4 regions of the Cytobacillus sp. Bva_UNVM-123 genome follow, and region 4 is predicted to be linked to each of the others. Evidence: predicted binding sites of a transcription regulator. Region 4 holds the regulator's gene; each other region holds the start of a gene.

Region 1 (5,474 bases), 450 kb from region 4:
GGTAAAACTAATAATAAGGGAGTTTTTCCAGGCTGTGCTTAATTTTTTCCAACTATCTCTGAGTGGAATCCCCGCTAAAAAAGGTAAGCTTATAAATTTAAATAATTCAACACTATACAAACTTAGTGCTTCATCCATCGTACGCGGTAGCATCCAATAAACTAAGATAATAACGAATAATATAATTCCAGGTACACCGTTATGATTCCATTTTTCAAAAAAGCTGGGAAATCGACTTAAAACAAACTTTCCCATAAAAAATCCTGCCATGACGAGCATCGGCATTTGCATATGCATGTGAATGATCATGACCGATTCCATTAAATTGGAAACCGGAGGGAAGATTAAGAAAATGAATAACAATAACCCAAATATTTGCTGATTCATCTTTATCCCTCCTCCTTTTCGAGAATGCTCGTAACCTTACTAGCGGCTTCATCAACTTTCGTATAATCCATGACATCCACTAAGCGACCTTTTTTATCAACTAAATAAAAGGCAGAATTATGAGCGAAGTTGCCATTTTCATCAGGAATTACTATGACTCCGAATTTTTTTAGCAAAGAATCTAGTTCTTCCTTATCCGGTATTCTTGCCATTCTCCATGTTTCTCCATCACTATGAAAAGCATCCTTATAACGATTTAGTGTTTCAGGATTATCTCTTTCTGGGTCAAAGCTTAGTGTAAGAAAAACAATATCTTCTCCAATAAATTTGTTAGGTATATTATTGTAAACCTGTGACATGTTTACCTCTAATTGCGGGCAGACTGTTGCACAGGATGTATAGATAAAGGTGATAAATACGTACTTATTGTGAAATTCATCAATCGAATATTTTCTGCCGAAGCTATCCTCCATGACAACTTCTGGAAATAACGGTTTATTATCTATAAGTTTGCTTACCCTTGCTGTTTCTGCGGTAAAAGCGGTAAAACCGTCAGTACCTGTATAAAATAAACCAATTCCAAACAGCAGAACGATGAGTAATGAAATGGAATTTCGGCGCTTTTTACTCAAGGAGATCCCCTCCTTTACTAGTAAGGAGATAGCCTAACAGTAAGCTACCTCCTATTTATTTTTCATTTCGCTATTTACTTTTCAGTTATTACCAAGTCTTAAATGTTGGTGATCCTGGTGGTGCATTGACAATGAAATCAACTAATGGAATAACATATGCCATGGCGACTACGATAATCATTAACACTACCCAAACGCCCCAACGTTCTGTCCAATATGGAGTTTTGGAAGCTCCTTCTTCTTTTTCTGCAATAGGGAATTCTGTCTCTCCCTTAGGTGCAAAGAACATAAGATTGAATACTGCATATACTTGCATAATCGCTCCAATTAGAAGGATGGTTGCGCCTACTCCTAATACTAGTAAATACGGATCCCAGCTTAATGCAGTTGCATTGTCTGCATAAGTTGAATAAGATGTTCTGCGTGGAGAGCCTAGTAGTCCAACCCAGTGCATAGTTCCAGACATCATAATCATCCCAATTGTCCAAATAATCGTTTGGATGACACCAAATTTGTTCATGGCTGGTGTTAATACACGTTTTGATAAATATGGAACGAGCCAGTAGCTTAGGCCAAAGAATGTTAAGGCTACAGACATTCCGAGAGTTAAGTGGAAGTGTCCAACAACCCACATAGAGTTATGAACAACTTGATTCAACTGGTTTGTGCTTTGAACGATCCCGCCTGCACCAGCTGGAGCGAATGCTGCCATTGCAATAAATGGTGCTAAGAAACGAACATCGCCCCAAGGTAATTTTTTGAACCAACCAAACAGTCCTTTCCCACCTTTTTTACGACCTGTTTTTTCAAATACTGAAAACATGGCCCATGCAGTCATTAATGAAGGAAAACCAATTGCTAAGCTCATAAATACGTGCATGAATTTAACGGATGGTGAAATACCAGGGTCAACGATTTGGTGATGGAATCCACCTGTTATATTCATAATGACAAGTGCAATGACGACAACCCGTGTTAATGTATCACTAAAACGTCTACCACCAATAATTTTCGGTACAATACTATACCATGCTGAGACGGCTGTTAAATACCAGATGTTCACGGCTGTATGACCGAATGCCCAGAATAATGTTCGCGCTACCATAACATTAATCGTATCAACCCAGCCGAGAGTCCAAGGGATAATCATGAATAGAACTTCAACTGCTACAAAAGCGGTTGCACCTAAGATTAGAACAAATACACCTGTTGCAAAGAAAGCTAAAATGGGAAGGTGCTGCCCTTTATGCGCTTTTCTCCAATTAGCCACTTGAATGAAACAGCCTAAGCAGTTCATCCAAAGCCCTAAGACAACAAACACTAGGCCAAAGTAAAAGACTGGATGTGCAGCCATTGGCGGATAGAATGTAAACATGACAGATGCTTCATTCATTAACACCATGACAACAACGAGTACTAAGCCAATCATTTTCAACCAGAAGCCGATCCAAGCTATTTTCCTTACTTTCGGAAGAAGTCCGTCTAAAACATGTGACATCCCAGCGTAGAAATATCCGACTGTAAAGAAAGCCGATAGCACGACGATTAGTAATAATCCATGTGCTGTTAATATTTGATAATAGTTAAGCCATGTCGGTAAGTCTAAAAGACCTGCACGATTTAGCCCTTGTAATAAACCAAAAATTCCACCGATAAGCAATGCGATAAAAGCAACAGATAAATATGATTTCGAAAGTTTAGCATCTTCAAGGCTTATACCAAGGACTTTATTTGCTTGTTGATTTATTATTTTTGTATTTCCTTTATGCGAGATAGCTGTTTCCACTGAATATCCCCCCTTTATTTAACCGTGATGGTCGTTCCCATTAATTGGTGACCAGCCCCACAATATTCATTACATAACACTAAATATTCTCCAGGATTATCGAATTTCTGCGTTATTTTTTGTACATATCCTGGTACTACCATTGCATTGAGGTTCGTGCCTGCTACTTGGAAGCCATGTACAACATCTTTAGATGTCATAATAAAGTGAACGGTTGCCCCTGCAGGAATTTCAATATCACTAGGTGTAAAACTAAATAATTGCAATGTCATAACAACCTCATATTCGTTTTCGCCGATTTCTTTCACACCTGGATTATCAAATGGTGCTATATTATCGACGTTTGATGAATCAATTCTTTCACTTCCACTTGGCGGCGCCATATCGAGTGCAAATGCTTGGTAGCCTGTAAGAAACATAAAAGCCATAATCATACCAAAACTTATTATGAGCCACACTTTTTCCGAACGATGCATTTTCATCTTAATCCCCCCTTAAATTCTAACCATATAAAGTCCATACATGATGAAATACGTAATAAGAATGACTGCCCCGACAACACCTACGGAAAAAATAGTCCCCTTTACTGATTCTGTATCCCTTTTATTTTTGTCCTTTGGATTTGGAACTCCCATCATTATCCCCCCTATTAGTTTTTTCACTTTCATCATAGTTGGGAACCGTTCTCAACAAAGTGAACTGTATCACATATATTTTTGATTTTTCCGACATGAAGGATGGTTTTAATCGACATTTTTTTCGGGTGGGATTAAATGTAAAATGAGATAATGGCGGTGTTATCATACTTTTTATACTTTTTAGTTTAAAAAGTTAATTATGTTTTTCAAGAGATGCCTTGAGGACATGTGAGAAAAAATAATTGTGACGAAATGATGAACATTTGAGGTTAAGAAACAGCTGAAGCAGGGATAGTTTGAGACAATAATTAATATTGTTGTGGGATTGAAAAGCTTTTTGGGAAAATTAAGAGGGTGAACTGTTTCCCGATAACTGCTCAACTCTTTCGTTTCGGGAATCAATTGACTAACCCTTTCCCGATAATTACTCAACTCTTTCATTTCGGGATTCAAGTGACGAACCTTTTCCCGATAATTACTCAACTCCTTCTTTTCGGGAATCAAGTTGACAAACCTTTTCCCGATAATTACTTTACTCCTTCATTTCGGGAATCAAGTTCACCAACCTTTTTCCAATAATTACTCAACTCTCTCGTTTCGGGAATCAAGTGGACCGACCTTTTCCCAATAATTACTCAACTCCTTCATTTCGGGAATCAAGCGGACCAACCTCTTCCCGATAATTACTTAACTCCTTCATTTCGGGATTTAAGTTCACCAACCTTTTCCCGATAACTACTCAGCTCTTTCGTTTCGGGAATCAAGTTGACAAACCTTTTCCCGATTTTTACTCAACCCTTTCGTTTCGGGAATCACGTTCACCAACATTTTCCCGATCTTTACTCTACTCTCTCGTTTCGGGAATCAAGCGGACTAACCTTTTCCCGATTTTTACTCAACCCTTTCGTTTCGGGAATCACGTTCACCAACATTTTCCCCATAGTTACTCAACTCCTTCATTTCGGGAATCAAGTTCACCAACCTTTTCCCGATCTTTACTCTACTCCTTCGTTTGGGGAATCAAGTTCACCAACCCTTTCCTGATAACTACTCTGCTCTTTCATTTCGGGAATTAAGTTGACTAACCCTTTCCCAATCTTTACTCAACTCCTTCATTTCAGGAATCAAGTTCTCCAACATTTTCCCGATTTTTACTCAACCCTTTCGTTTCGGGAATCACGTTCACCAACATTTTCCCGATCTTTACTCTACTCTCTCGTTTCGGGAATCAAGTGGACTAACCTTTTCCCGATTTTTACTCAACCCTTTCATTTCGGGAATCAAGCGGACCAACCTCTTCCCGATTTTTACTCAACTCCTTCATTTCGGGAATCAAGTTGACCAACCTTTTCCCGATAATTACTTAACTCCTTCGTTTCGGGAATCAAGTGGATCTACCTTTTCCCGATAATTACTCACCCTTTCGTTTCGAGAATCAAGTTGACCAACCTTTTCCCGATAATTACTTAACTCCATCATTTCAGGAATCAAGTTAACGAACCCGTTCTCATTACTTACCCCGCCCTTAATTTCGGGAATCGAAACACCACTGTTTTCCGATTCATACAAAATGGAATCATTATGCTCCGTTTCATTCCCATACGAAAAGGGTTGCCCTTATAAACAATAGGACAACCCTGATCAGACCATTTATTTATAATGTTAATGTATAACTTTCCCTTTTGTTTCTGGTATACAGATAAGCATAATGAGTAAACCTATCGGATAGATGAGGAAAATAAGTGATAATGCTCCTAGTAAGCTGCCTCCAGCTGCTAGTAAACCGATGATGACTGGTCCGAAGCCTGCTAATCCACGGCCTGTTCCGAAAATGAAGTTTTCAGCAGTTGAACGGGCTTCAGCAGGATAGTTTTCTGCTAATACCGCTCCGAAGCCACCCATCATTCCGTTTGCAAAAAATCCGAGCATCGCGCTCCCCCATAGTAATAATGTTTCATCTTTTAGTAAGAAGAAGTAGATTAAGCATGCTGCCGTTCCACCAATATAGTACATCGTGAACGTTTTCCGGCG
Region 2 (5,474 bases), 2.0 Mb from region 4:
GTTCCCAATACTTGTAACAAAGTGAGCTCCTAGTCCTGGTATTCCGAAAATCCGCTCAATTATAAAGCTTCCAGTTAAAATTCCCGCAGTCAATGGTCCCATATAGGTTACCACTGGAAGCAATGCGTTGCGGATCGCATGCCTTACTGTTATTACCCCTTGGCTTAATCCCTTTGCCTTTGCCGTTCGAATATAATCATTGTTTAAAACTTCAAGCATGCTTGAACGAGTCAATCTTGCAATGAATGCCATTGGTGTAGAAGCTAGGGCAACAGCTGGAAGAACAGTATGCATAAAAGATTCCCAGCGGGCAACGGGAAAAATTCCTAGTTTTATTGCAAAGATATATTGCAAAACAGAAGCCATGATAAAGGACGGAACTGAAATTCCTAAAACTGCAAAAATCATAGCTGAGTAATCTTGCCATTTATTATGCTTTAATGCAGCAATAATACCTAAAAGCACTCCAATTGAAACAGCTAAAAAGATCGCTTCCATCCCAAGAACGAATGATACTGGAAAACCCTCATTAATCAAATCATTGACAGTTTGGGCTTTATATTTAAATGACGGTCCAAAATCCCAATTTACGATCCTTACTAAATATTCCCCATATTGGACATACCAAGGCTGATCGAGCCCAAAATGAGCATTTAGGTTCGCCTCAATTTCTGGCGGCATTTTCTTTTCAGAGGTAAATGGGTTTCCGGGAGCAATGCGCATAAAGAAAAATGTCGCTGTAATAATTAGCCATAATGTTATTAACATAAAAAGTAAGCGCTTACCAATATATTTAGCCATCATTTAACACCTCCAATTCTTTTCATGAACATGAATAAATTTGGCCTTTATAGTAATTAGGCAAAAAAAGGTATACGAGGGGGAAATCTTCCCTGCCCCATATACCTTCAGGTCAAGTTAACTGTTATTTATTCAAAGTAAGCCCACTTGTACTGGACATCTCCAAGTCCAGATACAGCAACATCTTTTAAATTATCAACTTGCACCCATGTATTTGTATAGAAATAAATTGGTGCAGCCGGCATATCCTCCATAAAGACCGCTTCTGCATCCTTCAGCATTTGCTGACGCTTATCAGCATCCCCTTCATTAGCAGAGTTATTAAGTAACTCTTTAAATTTAGGATTTTCCCAACCAGTATTATTGTTACCACCATCAGCATCACGGTACATTTCTAGGAAGTTAATCGCATCGTTAAAGTCTCCTAGCCATCCCATTCGACCAACTTGGTAATCTAGCGCCGTCATCTTATCAAGGAAAACAGCCCATTCCTGATTATCAAGCTCTACCTCAACTCCAAGATTATTTTTCCACATATCTTGAATCGCTTGAGCAATCTTTTGATGATTTTCACTTGTATTATAAGAAAGTGTAACAGCAGGAAACTCTGAAACATCCTTATATCCTAGCTCTTCCAATCCCTTTTGCAAAAATTCTTTTGCTTTTTCTACATCATTATCTGCGAAATAGCCTTTTTCATTTTCAGGGAACATTGATGGCGGTACGATTGCCATTGCTGGAAGTTGTTCACCTTGTGTAACATTCTCAATTAATTCTTGACGGTTAATTGCATAAGTAAATGCTTTACGAATGTTCACATTATTAAATGGCTCTTTCGTTACGTTAAACTTATAATTATAAACCCCAGCAATTGCTTCAACATTGAGACGTCCTTCATCTCTCAAGTGCTGCATCGCATCTGTTGGAAGATTTCCTGTTGGCATCCCAGCCCAATCAAGCTCGCCATTATCAAACATTGACAGCTCTGTGTTTGGATCATTAATCATAATCATCTCAATTGAGTTAAGCTTTACAGAATCTGCATCCCAATACTGTTCGTTTTTCTTTAAAAGAATTTTGTCGCTATGAGACCATTGTGTCATAACGAAAGGTCCGTTCGTTGTGTAATTGTCGCCAGCATCATTTGCCCAATTTGGATTTGCTTCAGCAATTTTACTGTTGATAGGTAAGTAAGTATAGAAAGCTGTTAACTCCAAGAAATAAGGAGTTGGGTTCTCGAGTGTAACTTCAAGTGTTTTCTCGTCTAATGCTTTAACACCAACATCATCTAAAGAGCCGCCAGCTGTATTTGCTGCCTCACCACCCTTAACATAATACAATTGGTAAGCATATTCAGATTGATTTTTTGGGTCTAAGGCCCATTTCCAAGCATATTCAAAGTCTTTTGCAGTAACAGGATCACCGTTTGACCAGACCATATCACGTAATTTAAATGTATAAACTGTTTGGTCATCTGAAACTTTAATATCTTCTGCAGCCGCATTCTCTGCAACACCGTCTTGATTAATTCGTGTTAATCCTTCAAAAGTTTGGCGCAATACAGTTCCTGAAGTCGTATCCTTTGCTAAACCTGGGTGCAAGGAAGGTGGTTCTGTATTAATATTAATTCGTAAATCTTGTGCAACCTCCTCGGCAGCCGGCTCTTTATTTCCTTCATCTTTTGGCTTTTCTTCACCTGTACTTGCTTTATTCCCATTACAAGCAGCAAGGAACATGCTAAGAACAAGCAACAAGCTAAATAAGATTGATAATCTCTTTTTCAAAGTATTTCCCCCTTCTCTATTTTCCAAACGATCTTTACTATTTTAATATTTTAAAATGTTATAAAAGCTTCTGGATATATTATGTAATTTAAATAGTTTGCCAAATAAAGGAAGATTACAAACTATAAAAGAATTCTAGTTGTAAAATTAAAAATTATTTTAAAGTAGCAAAGTTTTCGTTTGTTATGATAATTATAAATAGTTAGATAACTTTATGCAAGCAACTTTTTCTACTTTCATCCTCATTTGGAATATGATCACGTAATTTCTTGAAACTACCTAAAAATGGTATATACTTGGGAGTAATTATTTCCCTTAAAACAAAAAAAAGTGCTTAAAAAGCACCTGACAAGCCACATTATTCTTCCTATTATTCTGGAGAAGCTCCTTCTCTAGCAGCCTCACGTTCATCATGCCAAAACTTAATATGTGTTAAGATCGTGAGCAAGAGAAAAAAGTTCATCGCCCATACATTAACAAACGGCCTTATTCCTCCAAATTCAATCGTATGATAGCCTTTGAAGTAGAGGACAATATAAGACTCAATAAATACTAATATAAAGCCACCAATTCCGGCCGCTAAAATTCGAATCATCCCTTACCCCTCCATTACATAGCGTCTTAAAAAAAGTATAATTCATTTCCAATATTTTAACAAGGAATAGTTCATAAAATTGACAAATTTAACGCACATTTTTTATTGACAAATTCATTTTATGTTTTTTCAATTGATTTCCACACTTTATTTTTCATACAATTGAGTATATTCGATAAGATCCTGCAAACTGGAAATATTTCATGATATTGTCAAATTACTTTTACTAATTTGTGACTTAGATCACAATTCGCAGTTTTGTTTTTATTTCCATGATATTCTATAAATGTAATAATAATTATATTTTTGAAAGGAAGAGATGGGGATGTTTGTAAAATGGTTGAGAGAAAGCCAAATTGCTGCTGGCTTGTTAACTATTATTAGACTGTATCTTGGTTATTCTTGGCTTACTGCCGGGTATAAAAAAGTTTTTGGTGAATTTGATGCCGCAGGTTTTCTTCAAGGGGCGGTAGCTAAAGCATCTGGTGACCATCCAGCAGTTCAAGCTTGGTGGGCAAGCTTCTTAGATAGTGTGGCTGTTCCAAATGCTGGATTATTTACTTTTCTTGTTGCATGGGGAGAGCTTTTAGTAGGGCTTGGTTTAATTCTCGGATGTCTAACAACTGCAGCTGCTTTTTTCGGTATTGTCATGAACTTTGCATTTCTTTTCTCTGGAACAGTAAGTACAAATGCACAGATGGTCGTATTAACAATATTTATTTTAGTTGCTGGTTATAATGCTGGAAAATTTGGTTTAGACCGTTTTGTCATTCCACTCATTCGAAAGCCATTCAATAAGAATACTGTGCAAGCTTAAGTCGAATTGTTAGAATGAAAAAGCACTTGGAATTCCAAGTGCTTTTTCATTGTTATTTTTCTTCTTTTGCAAATGTTAAAAAAAGGAAAAACAGAAAGCTTAGTAATAAAATGGAGCCACCGACAATATATAAAACCGTATTTACCACACTTGGGAGAAATGCTGGTTTAAAGATAAACAGTGCCATTCCACCTGTTAAACCAATCGACCCGATAATCGCAGTATTAACATGGAGTTTTGCTAATAGACCGATTTTCGGAGTAAAAACTTTATAAAAGATAGCCCAAGCGAACAATGTTAACCAACCAACAACTAGTAGGTGTGCATGAATGGGTCGAAATGCATAATCCCCTGCTCCTGCCATATGAGATCCTAAGAATGCCCCAATAAAGGCAAAGATGGCAGATAATCTAAGCAATCGTTTACTGTAAGTTTGATTCATTATTTCTAGCCTCCATTAAAAGTAAAAAATACCAGTACTATCATTGTAAACATGAATATGGTGTTAAAGATATTAATATGCTTTAAGACTTATCTTTAAAATATTGATGTTGGAACTTAGCAGCCTCAGCCTTCCTACTTTAATTTAGCCTACGAATATGAACGGAATATGAACAACACTTTACAAACTAAAAAAGTGCAGAACATAAGAGTAGCTACTCTTATTCAGCACTTTTTTCATTTCTTTTTTTTGGTAATCTTACCGTAAAGATCGTTCCTGCTCCTTTATTACTTGTAGCTTCAATTCTACCGTTATGAATGGCAATAATCGATTCGACTATGGACAAGCCAAGTCCGGTTCCTTCGATAATGCGTGTTCTTGAAGTATCTTCTCGATAAAAACGGTCATAAATTCGTTCAAGTACATCTTTATCCATCCCTATCCCTGTATCTTTAAAAGTGATGATAAATTCAAGTTCTGTTTCATTTATCGTTATTTCAATTTCCCCATTTTCAATATTATATTTAATCGCATTCGTCAAAAGATTGTCCCAAACCGAATGAAGTAAAGATGGGTCTCCTTCGATAAAAGCTTCAGGCAGTGAGTAGCTCATCATAATTCCTTTCTCACTTAGGCTCCATTGATATTGCCTTACTAAGCTTTTGATTTGTTCACTAATATTAAAGCTTTTTGTTTCCATCATGCCTTTCTTACTATCAATTGAAGACAAGAGCAATAACTGCTTCGTCAAATTCGACAAACGATTTACTTCTGCATCTACAACTCCAATGTATTGTCTATCTTCATCTGTTAAATGACTGTTTTTTAACAGTCTCATATACCCTTTAATATTAGACAGTGGGGACTGAATATCATGAGAAATATTTGAGATAAACTCTTTTCTCATATCATCTACATTTTCTAATTTTCGAGCCATCGTATTAAAGCTTGACGTTAACTCACCTATTTCATCATGTCGATTTGTTTTAAGTTTGATCCCAAAATCTCCGTCTGCAATCAGTGCTGTCGCTTTCT
Region 3 (5,474 bases), 1.5 Mb from region 4:
CTAAAGGAATATAATTCGTAATGGCAAGATAAAGATTGTTTTTTGACATATAAATTTGATTTCCACTTCCCAAATAAGTTGATAATTTAAATTCTGTTCCTGGCTTTTCTAAGTCTATTACCGCAATATTCGTGAAATTGGCTTCATTAGAATCAGGAAATAATTGAATGTCATCATATTCAACTGCCTGCACCTCACCATTCTTGGCGGAATCATAATATTTAGGACGAATATCAATTTCAGGATTTTCTTTTAAGAGCCATATTTCCGGATATTTATTTACGATCAAATATGCTTTCCCTTCCATTAAGCGTGAAGCAACTAAATAACCTTCAATATCTATCTCTCTTATTTTCTTTGGTGCTTTTTTATTTTTTACATCATAAATAATGACTTTCGTTGTTTCTTGAATGGGCGCAATCTTAAAATCCCCTTTCATTTTCCTAGATGTATCATTTGTTTTCTCGTAGCTGTATCCCATGACAATCAATTGGTCTTTGTGTAAAAAAAGTTCATTCGGATAAAATGATTCATTAAATGAAATAAGCGTTTCTAATGACATATTATTTGCTGGGAGTGCATTCACAATATGGAGCTTCCCATCCTTTACTTGATAAATATATGTGCCATCAGATTTCACCATATCTCCTTCATCGATTCCTTGAACTTGCACATTTGTTTCGGAGTATGCATTGCCAGAGGCAGAATCCGATTTTGAAGATTCCTTGCTTTTTCCGGTAGCGAAAAACGTTTTTTCTTCTTCTTTTAACCTTTTTAATAAATACGCATTTAAATTACTTTTTGATTCTGCTTTTGGCAAAGATTCTTTAACTGTAAAGCTTATTTTTTCAGCTTTGGCTAAATTTCGTCCAAGATTTGATTTAACCTCATTTGTGACATACAACGTATAATTGGGATTGTGGGTGTTATACCCATCTTCTGGAGGAATAATTATAATGGCTGTTTTATCATCATTTAATGTAATGGCGACATTTTCTTTTTCACCCTTTTCATTTAAAACATACACTGTTTTTTCATTAATACTTGTTGGATCGAGCTTATTTGTAAATTGAATCATCCATATTTTGTTCTTTAAAACAGACTTTTTATCGTCTACTTCACTTACAACCTTCAATTGTGTACTCAGGAAAACGGTTAGCAAAATAACAATAAATGATATTGTTGTACTAAAGAAAAACCATTTTTTCTTCATCAGCTTCACTCCTTTATTGCAATTGACGGAAGAGAACCAATTTTTGTTACATTTTCTTTACAATAATTATCCAGAAAAAAACCTCCCTTATTTCGGGAGGATTCTAATGCTCATCTTACCAATCTGCCGTTTTTTCAAGTAATGTATCAATCTCTATATACTTCACCAAATAGTTATAATCGTCATCTGCCAATTCTGTTGTCTTTTCTAATAGTTGATCAATATCAGCTTTTTTTAAAATCATCATGATCCTCCTTTTTATCAAGGAATGAAAAGAATAGCTATGATTTATTAAACTGTTCGGATGGTTCTTTTTCTTTTTGGGGGTTATGTACTTTATAACGAACATTTTATTTTAATTTATTTTACAATTTAATCCAATATCTGTAAAGCAATAAGGCAATTAATTAGATAGGCACAATCTAACAACAAATAAATATACTATAATTGATCAGAAACTGAATAGAATGAAATCATTAGAAGGTGTTAAAACGGATGGGTACAAAAGTATATTCTTATGAATTTGCAAAGCTATTACACGCTGCACTTTTACGAGGACAAAACGAGCAACACTTAACCGTAAACGAACTTCTTAAAGAAATTGTCAGGCAATTAGAGCCCATTATTAAAAATTAACATGACAGCAAAAATATGATGAAAGGTACAATCTAACAAAAAGAAATCGGAACTTCCGATTTCTTTTTGCATTTATTTAATTGCTTTGTTAAATTATTCTATTAATTATGATATGATATGTAACCGAATGATTGTTTCATAGGAGGGATTCATTTGCATTATTTAAGACAGCGGTTCCTTATTCTTTTAATAGGATTTATCTTCCTCTTCCCATCTAATTCCGAAGCACATCCTGGTGCACGTGATGAGTTAGGCGGCCATTTTCAACGATCAGATTGTGTTTACCATTTACATAATCCAACAGAGCTTGCTAAAAAGGCCAAAAATATGCCCGAATTAATTGAACTTATAAAAAAATACAATAATAATTCTGGCTGTTCTTCCCGATTAAATGAAGACCAGATTGACTTAGAAGGTTATTCTTTTCCAACAGATAGCCAACAAACAAAACAGGAAACCCCTGTGAGTTCCAACAAAAACACTAAGCAGACAAATCCTGAGGGCAACTTGAAGCTAGGACAGCAATATCCTGCTGAGCTATTGAAATGTGTTGACGGGGATACCGCACATTTTAATATTAAGGGAAAAACATATAAAACAAGATTTCTTTATATCGATACACCCGAAAGTACGAATCGAATCGAACCATATGGAAAAGAAGCTAGTGAATATACATGCTCATTTTTAAAACAAGGAGAAATTATTCTTGAAACAGATGGAAATGCTTTATTTGATAAATATGATCGGTTGCTTGCTTGGGTTTGGGTAGATGGGAAACTTCAACAAGAGGAAATTACGAAAGCTGGTTTAGTGAAAGGTTTTTATGATTATGGAAATTATTTATATGAGGAAAGAATTATTTCAGCGATGGAGGAAGCGAAAAGCTCAGGACGAGGAATGTATGCTACCGAGCAAAAGGACAAGTCATCAACTGAACGTACTGAAAAACAAAAAAATAAGGAGACAGAGACAAATACAAACTCAAATGGGAAAGACTATCAATCAATTGGATCTGGGATTATCATTTTGATTGTCATCAGTCTCTTGCTTTCAATTTTGAAGAGGAAAAAAGGAAAACGATGAAGGATGAGCCACTTTCTGTTATCAACTAGAGAGTGGTTTTTTTCTTGAAATTTAGGAAGGTGTTTTTATTTATGGTAATATCCATTAATTGATTATTATATTGGAAAAACTTCAAAATATATCATTCACTAGTTTGTCAAAAATACAACAGTCCTGAAAACGTTTATATATCAACTTTTATTCTCCTTCGCCCTACTTTCATCAACATGTAAATTATTTCCTTACTTTTTTTGTCACAAAATCATAAATTGACCTATGTTATTATCATCTACACAGTGGAAATGTGATTATGTTTCAAGCCATTCATTTAAATCTAGCAAAAGTTATTTTTGCTAGATTTAATTTGTGAATTATTTAACAATAGTTTTTCTTTTATGGAAAGGGATGGAAATTGCATGAAATCAAAAAAGGTTATGCTGGCTGTTGTAGGACTTTTTACAGCGATGCTGCTAAGTGGATGCGATTTAGTCGTATTTCAACCACAAGGTCCTTCGGCACGGAGCATTACAAACCTCATCAACTGGTCACTTTTATGGATGCTCCTAATTGTTATTGTAGTAATAACATTATTTATCGTCATTATTTGGAAGTATCGAGAAAAACCAGAAAATATGGATTATGAGCCTCCAGAGGAGCACGGTCACACTTTGCTTGAAGTTATCTGGACAGGTATTCCAATTATCATTGTTATCGCTTTAACAATTCCCACTGTAAAAACCTTATATTCCTTAGAAAAGATTCCTGATGGCTATGAAAATAAAGAACCTATTACGATTAATGTTACATCTGCTGATTGGAAATGGATCTTTAGCTATCCTGAACAAGGAATTGAAACCGTTAACTATGTAAACATTCCGGAAGATCGTCCCGTTCATTTCAAGCTTACATCTTCAGGAACGATGCAGTCGTTTTGGATACCGGCATTAAGTGGGCAAAAATATACGATGAATAAGATGGAAACTGAATTGTATATTGTTGCGGACCACCCTGGTTCATATGTAGGTAAAAATACAAACTTTAATGGCCGTGGATATGCTGACATGGAATTTGAAGTGCTTTCCCAAACAGAAAAGGATTTTCAAAAATGGGTTAAAGAAGCACAAACAAAGGCACCAAAACTGACAGAAAAACAATATGAAGAGCTTCTAAAACCTACTGTCCTTGGACGATCAACATACTCTAATACTCATTTAGAATGGGTTAACCATGCTGATCATAATTCTAAAACATTTACAAACCCAGAATTATATCGTGGCCATGATTATCCAGGAAAAATCTTTGAAAATAAAGATCAACAACAAAACTTGGAAAATGGCAACCATACAGAACACGGAGATGAGCAACATGGACATTAAATGGGATAAAATATTTATTACTGGTGACCCGTTAATTCTCGGCTCACAGATTGCTATTCTCGTAACAACGCTCGCCATCATAGGTGGACTTACTTATTTTAAAAAATGGAAATGGCTTTGGCGGGAATGGTTAACAACAGTCGATCATAAAAAAATTGGAATAATGTATATTTTAGCAGCCGTCATTATGTTTTTCCGTGGTGGAATGGATGGCCTCATGATGAAGGCGCAAACAGCCGGACCAGAAATGGACTTTTTGGATGCACAGCATTATAATGAGGTATTTACAACCCATGGCGTTATCATGATTTTATTTATGGCTATGCCTTTCCTTATTGGATTAATGAACTTTATTGTGCCATTACAAATTGGAGCAAGGGATGTTGCCTTCCCTCAATTGAACGCTCTAAGTTTTTGGCTTTTCTTCAGCGGGGCAATGCTCTTTAATATTTCATTCGTCGTTGGGGGCTCTCCTGATGCTGGATGGACTGCTTATTTTCCGCTTGCAGGGAAAGAATTTAGTCCAGGTATCGGAAATAACTTCTATGCAGTTGCTATTCAAATAGCTGGTATTGGGACTTTAATTTCAGGGATTAACTTTATTGTAACCATTTTGAAAATGAGAACGAAAGGCATGACATTAATGAAAATGCCGATGTTCCCTTGGACAACTCTCATTACATCAATCATTATCGTTGCAGCATTTCCGATCTTTACTGTCGCACTTGCCCTAATGACATTTGATCGCCTATATGGAACACATTTCTTTACATTGTCTGGTGGCGGACTTGATATGCTTTGGGCAAACCTATTCTGGTTATGGGGACATCCTGAAGTATATATTGTTGCCCTACCTGCATTTGGCATTTTCTCAGAAGTCATTGCTACCTTCTCACGGAAAACATTATTCGGATATAAAGCTATGGTCGGTTCGATTATTGGGATTGCATTTCTAAGTATGCTCGTGTGGGTTCATCACTTTTTTACAATGGGCTCTGGTCCAGCTGTGAATTCTGTTTTCTCCATTACAACAATGGCAATTGCCATCCCTACTGGAGTAAAAATGTTTAACTGGTTATTTACCATGCGAAAAGGTCGGATTAAAATGACGACATCTATGCTTTGGGCCTTAGCCTTTATTCCAAACTTTTTAATTGGTGGGATTACTGGAGTAATGCTTGCAATGG
Region 4 (5,474 bases):
GTTGTAATTCGATTAATAAAATAGCGATCGTGGGAAACAAATAGAATCGTTCCCGGATAATCAATTAAGGCATTCTCTAAAATCTCTTTACTATCTAAATCAAGATGGTTTGTCGGCTCATCAAGAATTAAGAAGTTTGCTTTTTGCATCATGAGTTTTGCTAAAGCTAAGCGTGCCTTTTCTCCTCCGCTTAAAGTTGACACGGTTTTTAAGACGTCATCACCAGAAAATAGAAAATTCCCAAGCACTGTTCGAATTTCCTTTTCAGGCTTTAGTGGATATTCATCCCATAATTCATTTAACACTTTTTTATTAGATGAAAGCTCTGCCTGTTCTTGATCATAATAGCCGATCGTTACGTTAGTCCCGAGCTGAAAACTACCAGATATTAGTGGTAAACGATTAATTAATGTTTTTAATAAGGTAGATTTTCCGATCCCGTTTGGACCAACAAGAGCTATGCTTTCACCACGTGCAATTCGAATGGAAATCGCTTGAGAAACGGCAAAATCATCATAACCAACAGTTGCGGAATGAATATTTAATACTTCATTTCCTGATTGTTTCTCGATTTGAAAGCCAAATGTTGCTGACTTTTCATCCCCTTGTGGACGGTCAAGAAGCTCCATTCTTTCAAGCTGTTTTCTTCTGCTTTGAGCCCTTTTCGTCGTTGAGGCACGAACTAAATTTCGTTGAATAAAATCTTCAAGCTTAGCTACTTCTTGTTGTTGCTTTTCATAAAGCTTCATATCGCGCTCATAGTTTGCTGCCTTCAGTTCGAGATAAGCACTATAATTTCCGATATATTTCTTTATTTGTTTTCTTGATAATTCATAAACTTGCAAGACGACCTTATCTAAAAAGTATCGATCATGGGATACGATTAAAATAGCACCGTCATATCCTTGTAAATATTGTTCTAGCCACGATAAAGTATCAATATCAAGATGGTTTGTCGGCTCATCCAATATTAAAATATCAGGTTTTGTCAGTAGTAGCTTACCGAGAGCAAGCCTTGTTTTCTGCCCACCGCTCAATGCTGCTATTTTTGTATCATAGCTAAAGGATTGAAAGTTTAAACCATGGAGAACAGAGCGAATATCTGATTCGTATTGATAGCCCCCTTGTTCTTTAAATTGAAGCTGTCGGGTGTCATATTCAGATAAAATTCGCTCATATTCTTTATGATTGGCAATTAAATCAGGATCTGCCATCTTTTCTTCAAGCTTACGCAGTTCTTTTTCCTGCTTTTTTAAATGAGCGAAAACGGTTAACATTTCATCCCAAATAGAGCGATCTGATTCTAATCCTGTATGTTGAGCGAGATACCCAATTTCTACTTCTTTTGGCTTGATAATTTCACCCGCATCATAAGAAACTTGTCCAGCAATTATTTTTAATAGGGTAGACTTACCGGCTCCATTACGGCCGACAAGAGCAATTCGGTCTCGATTTTGTACTTCTAGCTTAATATTCGTTAAAATAGAATCGGCGCCGAAGTTTTTTTCTAGCTGATTTATTTGTAATAAAATCATTTCTTTCACCTCTATACTCTAGAGATAGTGTAACCTATTCATATATGTAGGGCAATAAAGGGATGCCTGCGGGTAAAAAAAAAGATATGTGAAGAAACATACATAGCTTTCACAATTGGATAAAAATAGTGTATGATTTTAAAGAGAGGGGTTTTTATATGGCGGATTTTACACATTTTAATCAAGAGGGTAGAGCTAAAATGGTAGATGTCAGTGCTAAGCCTGAAACATTCCGAACCGCAATAGCTTATTCTAGTATTACTGTAAATAAAGAGATCTATGAAAAAATTACATCAAACAAAATGAAAAAAGGCGACGTTCTTGCGGTTGCTCAAGTAGCTGGTGTCATGGCTTGCAAGAAGACATGGGAGCTAATTCCAATGTGTCACCCAATCCCATTAACAGGTGTGGATATCTCCTTCTCATGGGAGCCACGTGAAGAAGAGTATAAATTGATAATTATGGCATCCGTGAAAACAAAAGGAAATACTGGTGTGGAAATGGAAGCGCTAACAGCGGCTTCTGTATGTGCTCTAACAGTTTATGATATGTGTAAAGCTGTTGATAAAGGGATGATTATTGGTAAAACCTATTTAGTAGAAAAAACTGGCGGCAAGAATGGTGATTTTAAAAGAGAAATTCTTTAATAAAATCAGTGAGAGAGGTTTATTTTGTGCTCAAGAAAATAAAACTCTCTCTCAAAACGATTGAAGAATTTAGCTTGTATGTAATTGAAGGTGAAGATCTGACGGAATTATGCCAAGGCAAACTTATTTTTCAACGCTGCATTTGGGAGAGGGGAAAATGGAATGGCAAACGAGACAATTAAGATTCCACAAGCGACAGCAAAAAGACTTCCACTATATTATCGTTTCATCAAAAATTTGCATGCATCAGGCAAGACTAGAGTTTCATCTGCGGAGCTAAGTGATGCAGTGAAAGTTGATTCAGCAACGATTCGAAGAGACTTTTCATATTTTGGTGCACTAGGGAAAAAAGGCTATGGCTATAATGTCAATTATTTGCTATCGTTTTTCCGAAAAACATTAGCACAGGATGAACTTACGAAAGTGGCACTTATTGGGGTAGGTAATTTAGGAACAGCCTTTCTAAATTATAATTTTCTTAAAAACAATAATACAAAAATTGAAGTAGCATTTGATGTATCTCCTACTAAAGTTGGTACAACGATCGGGGATGTACCAATCTATCATATGGATGCGCTAGAAAAGATTATCGCTGAGCATCAAATAGAAGTAGCGATTTTAACAGTACCAGCTCTAGCTGCCCAACCGATTGTTGACCGAATCGTGCAGAGTACGATTAATGGCATTTTGAATTTTACACCTGCACGTCTCTCTGTACCACCTACAATTAGAATTCATCACATTGACCTTGCTATTGAACTTCAATCACTTATCTATTTTTTAAAGCACTATCCTTCAGAAAAAGAGAATTAAAAAGCGCAAATTTCATGATAAAGGTAGTAAATGGTAAATGATTTTCCCATATAAAAGAAGAGGCTGGGACATAACTAAATTTCCACTTTGTAAAACCGAATGATATTTTAAGGAACAACGTACCAAAAAAGTAAAAACCGAACTATTACGAAGTACTTAATTGTCTTTTCGTAAAATAGTTCGGTTTTTTTATAGGCTAAAATATTTTTGTCCCAGCCTCTTCATTTTTTTTGTTGATCATGTTTCATTCTAAAATGCAAAGCGATCAAGCGCAAACCTGAACCGATATCAAAAGTTGCCAGGATAATAAGAAAATAAGTAAAAATCCCCCACCCTTGCTCTCTCTCTATGTATTGAATAGCAATATAAGTGAAGAGGATGCCGAGTATAATATAAAAAATACCTGAAACTAATGGTGACCTTCTCATAAAAATCCTCCAATAAAGGCTTGAAATTGTTCCATTTTCTTTAACCAGTTTTCAATTTTATCTTGATTAAACTGAATCAAGACGACGAGCGTATTCATTGCTGTATGGGCAAAGATTGGCACGATAATCCGCTTTGTTCTCACATAAAGGAAAGCAAACGTAAAGCCCATCGCAGTGTATAGAAGAATATGTTTGAAATCAGTGTGGGCAATAGCAAAAATAATCGAGCTAATAAGTCCTGCAAAAAAGAAATTTAGTCGTTTATATAATGTACCAAAGATAATTTTTCGGAAAACAATTTCCTCTAGAATTGGCCCGATGATCGAGCTGACTAGAATGACAATGGGAGAAGCTTCAATAAGTCTTAAAATGTCTTGCGTGTTTTCAGAACCCATTTCAATCCCAAGCAATCTTTCAATATTGGCGGCAACCAATTGGGCTATCATCGCTAGAAATACACCGCCAATTGCCCATGCAACTGAAGTTAACGGAGAAGCTGAATCTCTCATTAAGTCTTTATTCGTCATTTCCTTACGGAGCAATAGCAATGTAATGATTAATGTAACGGAAAAGCTGAAAACGATCCATGCTGTAGCAGCAAATAATCTCATTTCTTCAGGATTTTGACCAAAAAAGGCGCTTACAAAAATAATTAGTGGCACAGCGACCAAACTGGAAAGATGCATCGCAATATAGGCAATGAGAATAATCCAATAAACTCTTTTCAATGTTTGTTCTCCTTACAATAAAATCAAATTTTCTAGGCAAAAAAACTAATGAACTAATCTTTATCACAGATTAACGGGCTGTAACACCCCTACTTCCCACTGATTGAAGTTTCACTCTATTTTACTCATAAAAGGGCTTTTGTTTCAAATTGTAAATACTGAAAAAAGGAGGATAAGAAAGTTTTTACAAAAAATTGAGCTTCACCCTTGCAAATAAATGTGAGATTCATTAATATAATAATTGTGTTAGCACTCAAGTCATTAGAGTGCTAATAATAAAAATTACATATTAATTGAGGAGGTTGTTTCACTTGTTAAAGCCACTAGGTGATCGAATTATTATCGAGCTTGTTGAAACTGAAGAAAAAACTGCAAGCGGCATCGTATTGCCGGATACTGCTAAAGAAAAACCTCAAGAAGGTAAAGTCGTTGCTGTTGGAACTGGCCGTGTTCTTGAGAATGGTGAGCGTGTAGCCCTTGAAGTTGCTAACGGCGACCGTATTATCTTCTCAAAATATGCTGGTACTGAAGTGAAGTACGAAGGCAAAGAATATTTAATTTTACGTGAAAACGACATTCTTGCTGTTATCGGTTAATGCCGCACAGTGTTAAATTCCTAAACTAAAAACGTAGTTCAAATATTTCGAGGAGGTTTTTATTTATGGCAAAAGAGATTAAATTTAGTGAAGATGCTCGCCGTTCAATGCTTCGCGGTGTAGATGCTCTTGCAAATGCAGTAAAAGTTACTCTTGGACCTAAAGGACGCAACGTGGTTCTTGAGAAAAAATTTGGTTCACCATTAATTACAAACGATGGTGTAACAATCGCGAAAGAAATCGAATTAGAAGATGCTTTCGAAAACATGGGTGCAAAGCTTGTTGCTGAAGTTGCAAGCAAAACAAATGATGTTGCTGGTGACGGTACAACTACTGCAACCGTTCTTGCTCAAGCAATGATCCGTGAAGGACTTAAAAACGTTACAGCTGGCGCAAACCCAATGGGTATCCGTAAAGGAATCGAAAAAGCGGTTGCTGCTGCTGTTGAAGAACTAAAATCTATTTCTAAACCAATCGAAGGAAAAGAGTCTATCGCACAAGTTGCTTCTATCTCTTCTGATGATCAAGAAGTTGGTCAATTAATCGCTGAAGCAATGGAGCGCGTTGGCAACGATGGTGTTATTACAATTGAAGAATCTAAAGGCTTCACAACAGAACTTGATGTTGTAGAAGGTATGCAATTCGACCGTGGATATGCATCTCCTTACATGGTAACAGATTCTGATAAAATGGAAGCAATCCTTGATAATCCATACATCTTAATCAC

Evidence for each region. The regulator Rex, encoded in region 4, represses fermentation and respiration genes when NADH is low (regulators of the CRP and FNR family bind a similar motif). The targets are predictions, from matches to a motif close to TTGTGAAATATTTCACAA.
Region 1: the regulator Rex is predicted to act here: its motif matches at 3,498-3,515, upstream of KDN24_RS06255 (cytochrome C oxidase subunit II).
Region 2: the regulator Rex is predicted to act here: its motif matches at 3,412-3,429, upstream of KDN24_RS13990 (DoxX family membrane protein).
Region 3: the regulator Rex is predicted to act here: its motif matches at 3,276-3,293, upstream of qoxA (cytochrome aa3 quinol oxidase subunit II).

What each region holds. Positions count from the first base shown of each region.
Region 1 is NZ_CM177772.1:1,297,755-1,303,228, reverse strand. Features, by position in the region: gene KDN24_RS06275 (hypothetical protein) at 1-387, opposite strand, end outside; gene KDN24_RS06270 (SCO family protein) at 390-1,019, opposite strand; gene KDN24_RS06265 (cbb3-type cytochrome c oxidase subunit I) at 1,108-2,805, opposite strand; gene KDN24_RS06260 (cytochrome c oxidase subunit II) at 2,820-3,287, opposite strand; gene KDN24_RS06255 (cytochrome C oxidase subunit II) at 3,300-3,440, opposite strand; gene KDN24_RS06250 (hypothetical protein) at 4,803-5,012, opposite strand; gene KDN24_RS06245 (MFS transporter) at 5,106-5,474, opposite strand, start outside.
Region 2 is NZ_CM177772.1:2,809,801-2,815,274, forward strand. Features, by position in the region: gene KDN24_RS13975 (ABC transporter permease) at 1-801, opposite strand, end outside; gene KDN24_RS13980 (peptide ABC transporter substrate-binding protein) at 930-2,585, opposite strand; gene KDN24_RS13985 (hypothetical protein) at 2,956-3,180, opposite strand; gene KDN24_RS13990 (DoxX family membrane protein) at 3,506-3,997, shown strand; gene KDN24_RS13995 (hypothetical protein) at 4,050-4,439, opposite strand; gene KDN24_RS14000 (sensor histidine kinase) at 4,660-5,474, opposite strand, start outside.
Region 3 is NZ_CM177772.1:2,348,373-2,353,846, reverse strand. Features, by position in the region: gene KDN24_RS11705 (beta-propeller domain-containing protein) at 1-1,213, opposite strand, end outside; gene KDN24_RS11700 (hypothetical protein) at 1,329-1,457, opposite strand; gene KDN24_RS11695 (YwzD family small protein) at 1,709-1,849, shown strand; gene KDN24_RS11690 (thermonuclease family protein) at 2,003-2,932, shown strand; gene qoxA (cytochrome aa3 quinol oxidase subunit II) at 3,328-4,287, shown strand; gene qoxB (cytochrome aa3 quinol oxidase subunit I) at 4,277-5,474, shown strand, end outside.
Region 4 is NZ_CM177772.1:842,789-848,262, forward strand. Features, by position in the region: gene KDN24_RS04185 (ABC-F family ATP-binding cassette domain-containing protein) at 1-1,535, opposite strand, end outside; gene moaC (cyclic pyranopterin monophosphate synthase MoaC) at 1,694-2,182, shown strand; gene KDN24_RS04195 (redox-sensing transcriptional repressor Rex) at 2,345-2,995, shown strand; gene KDN24_RS04200 (YdiK family protein) at 3,217-3,423, opposite strand; gene KDN24_RS04205 (CPBP family intramembrane glutamic endopeptidase) at 3,420-4,151, opposite strand; gene groES (co-chaperone GroES) at 4,463-4,747, shown strand; gene groL (chaperonin GroEL) at 4,813-5,474, shown strand, end outside.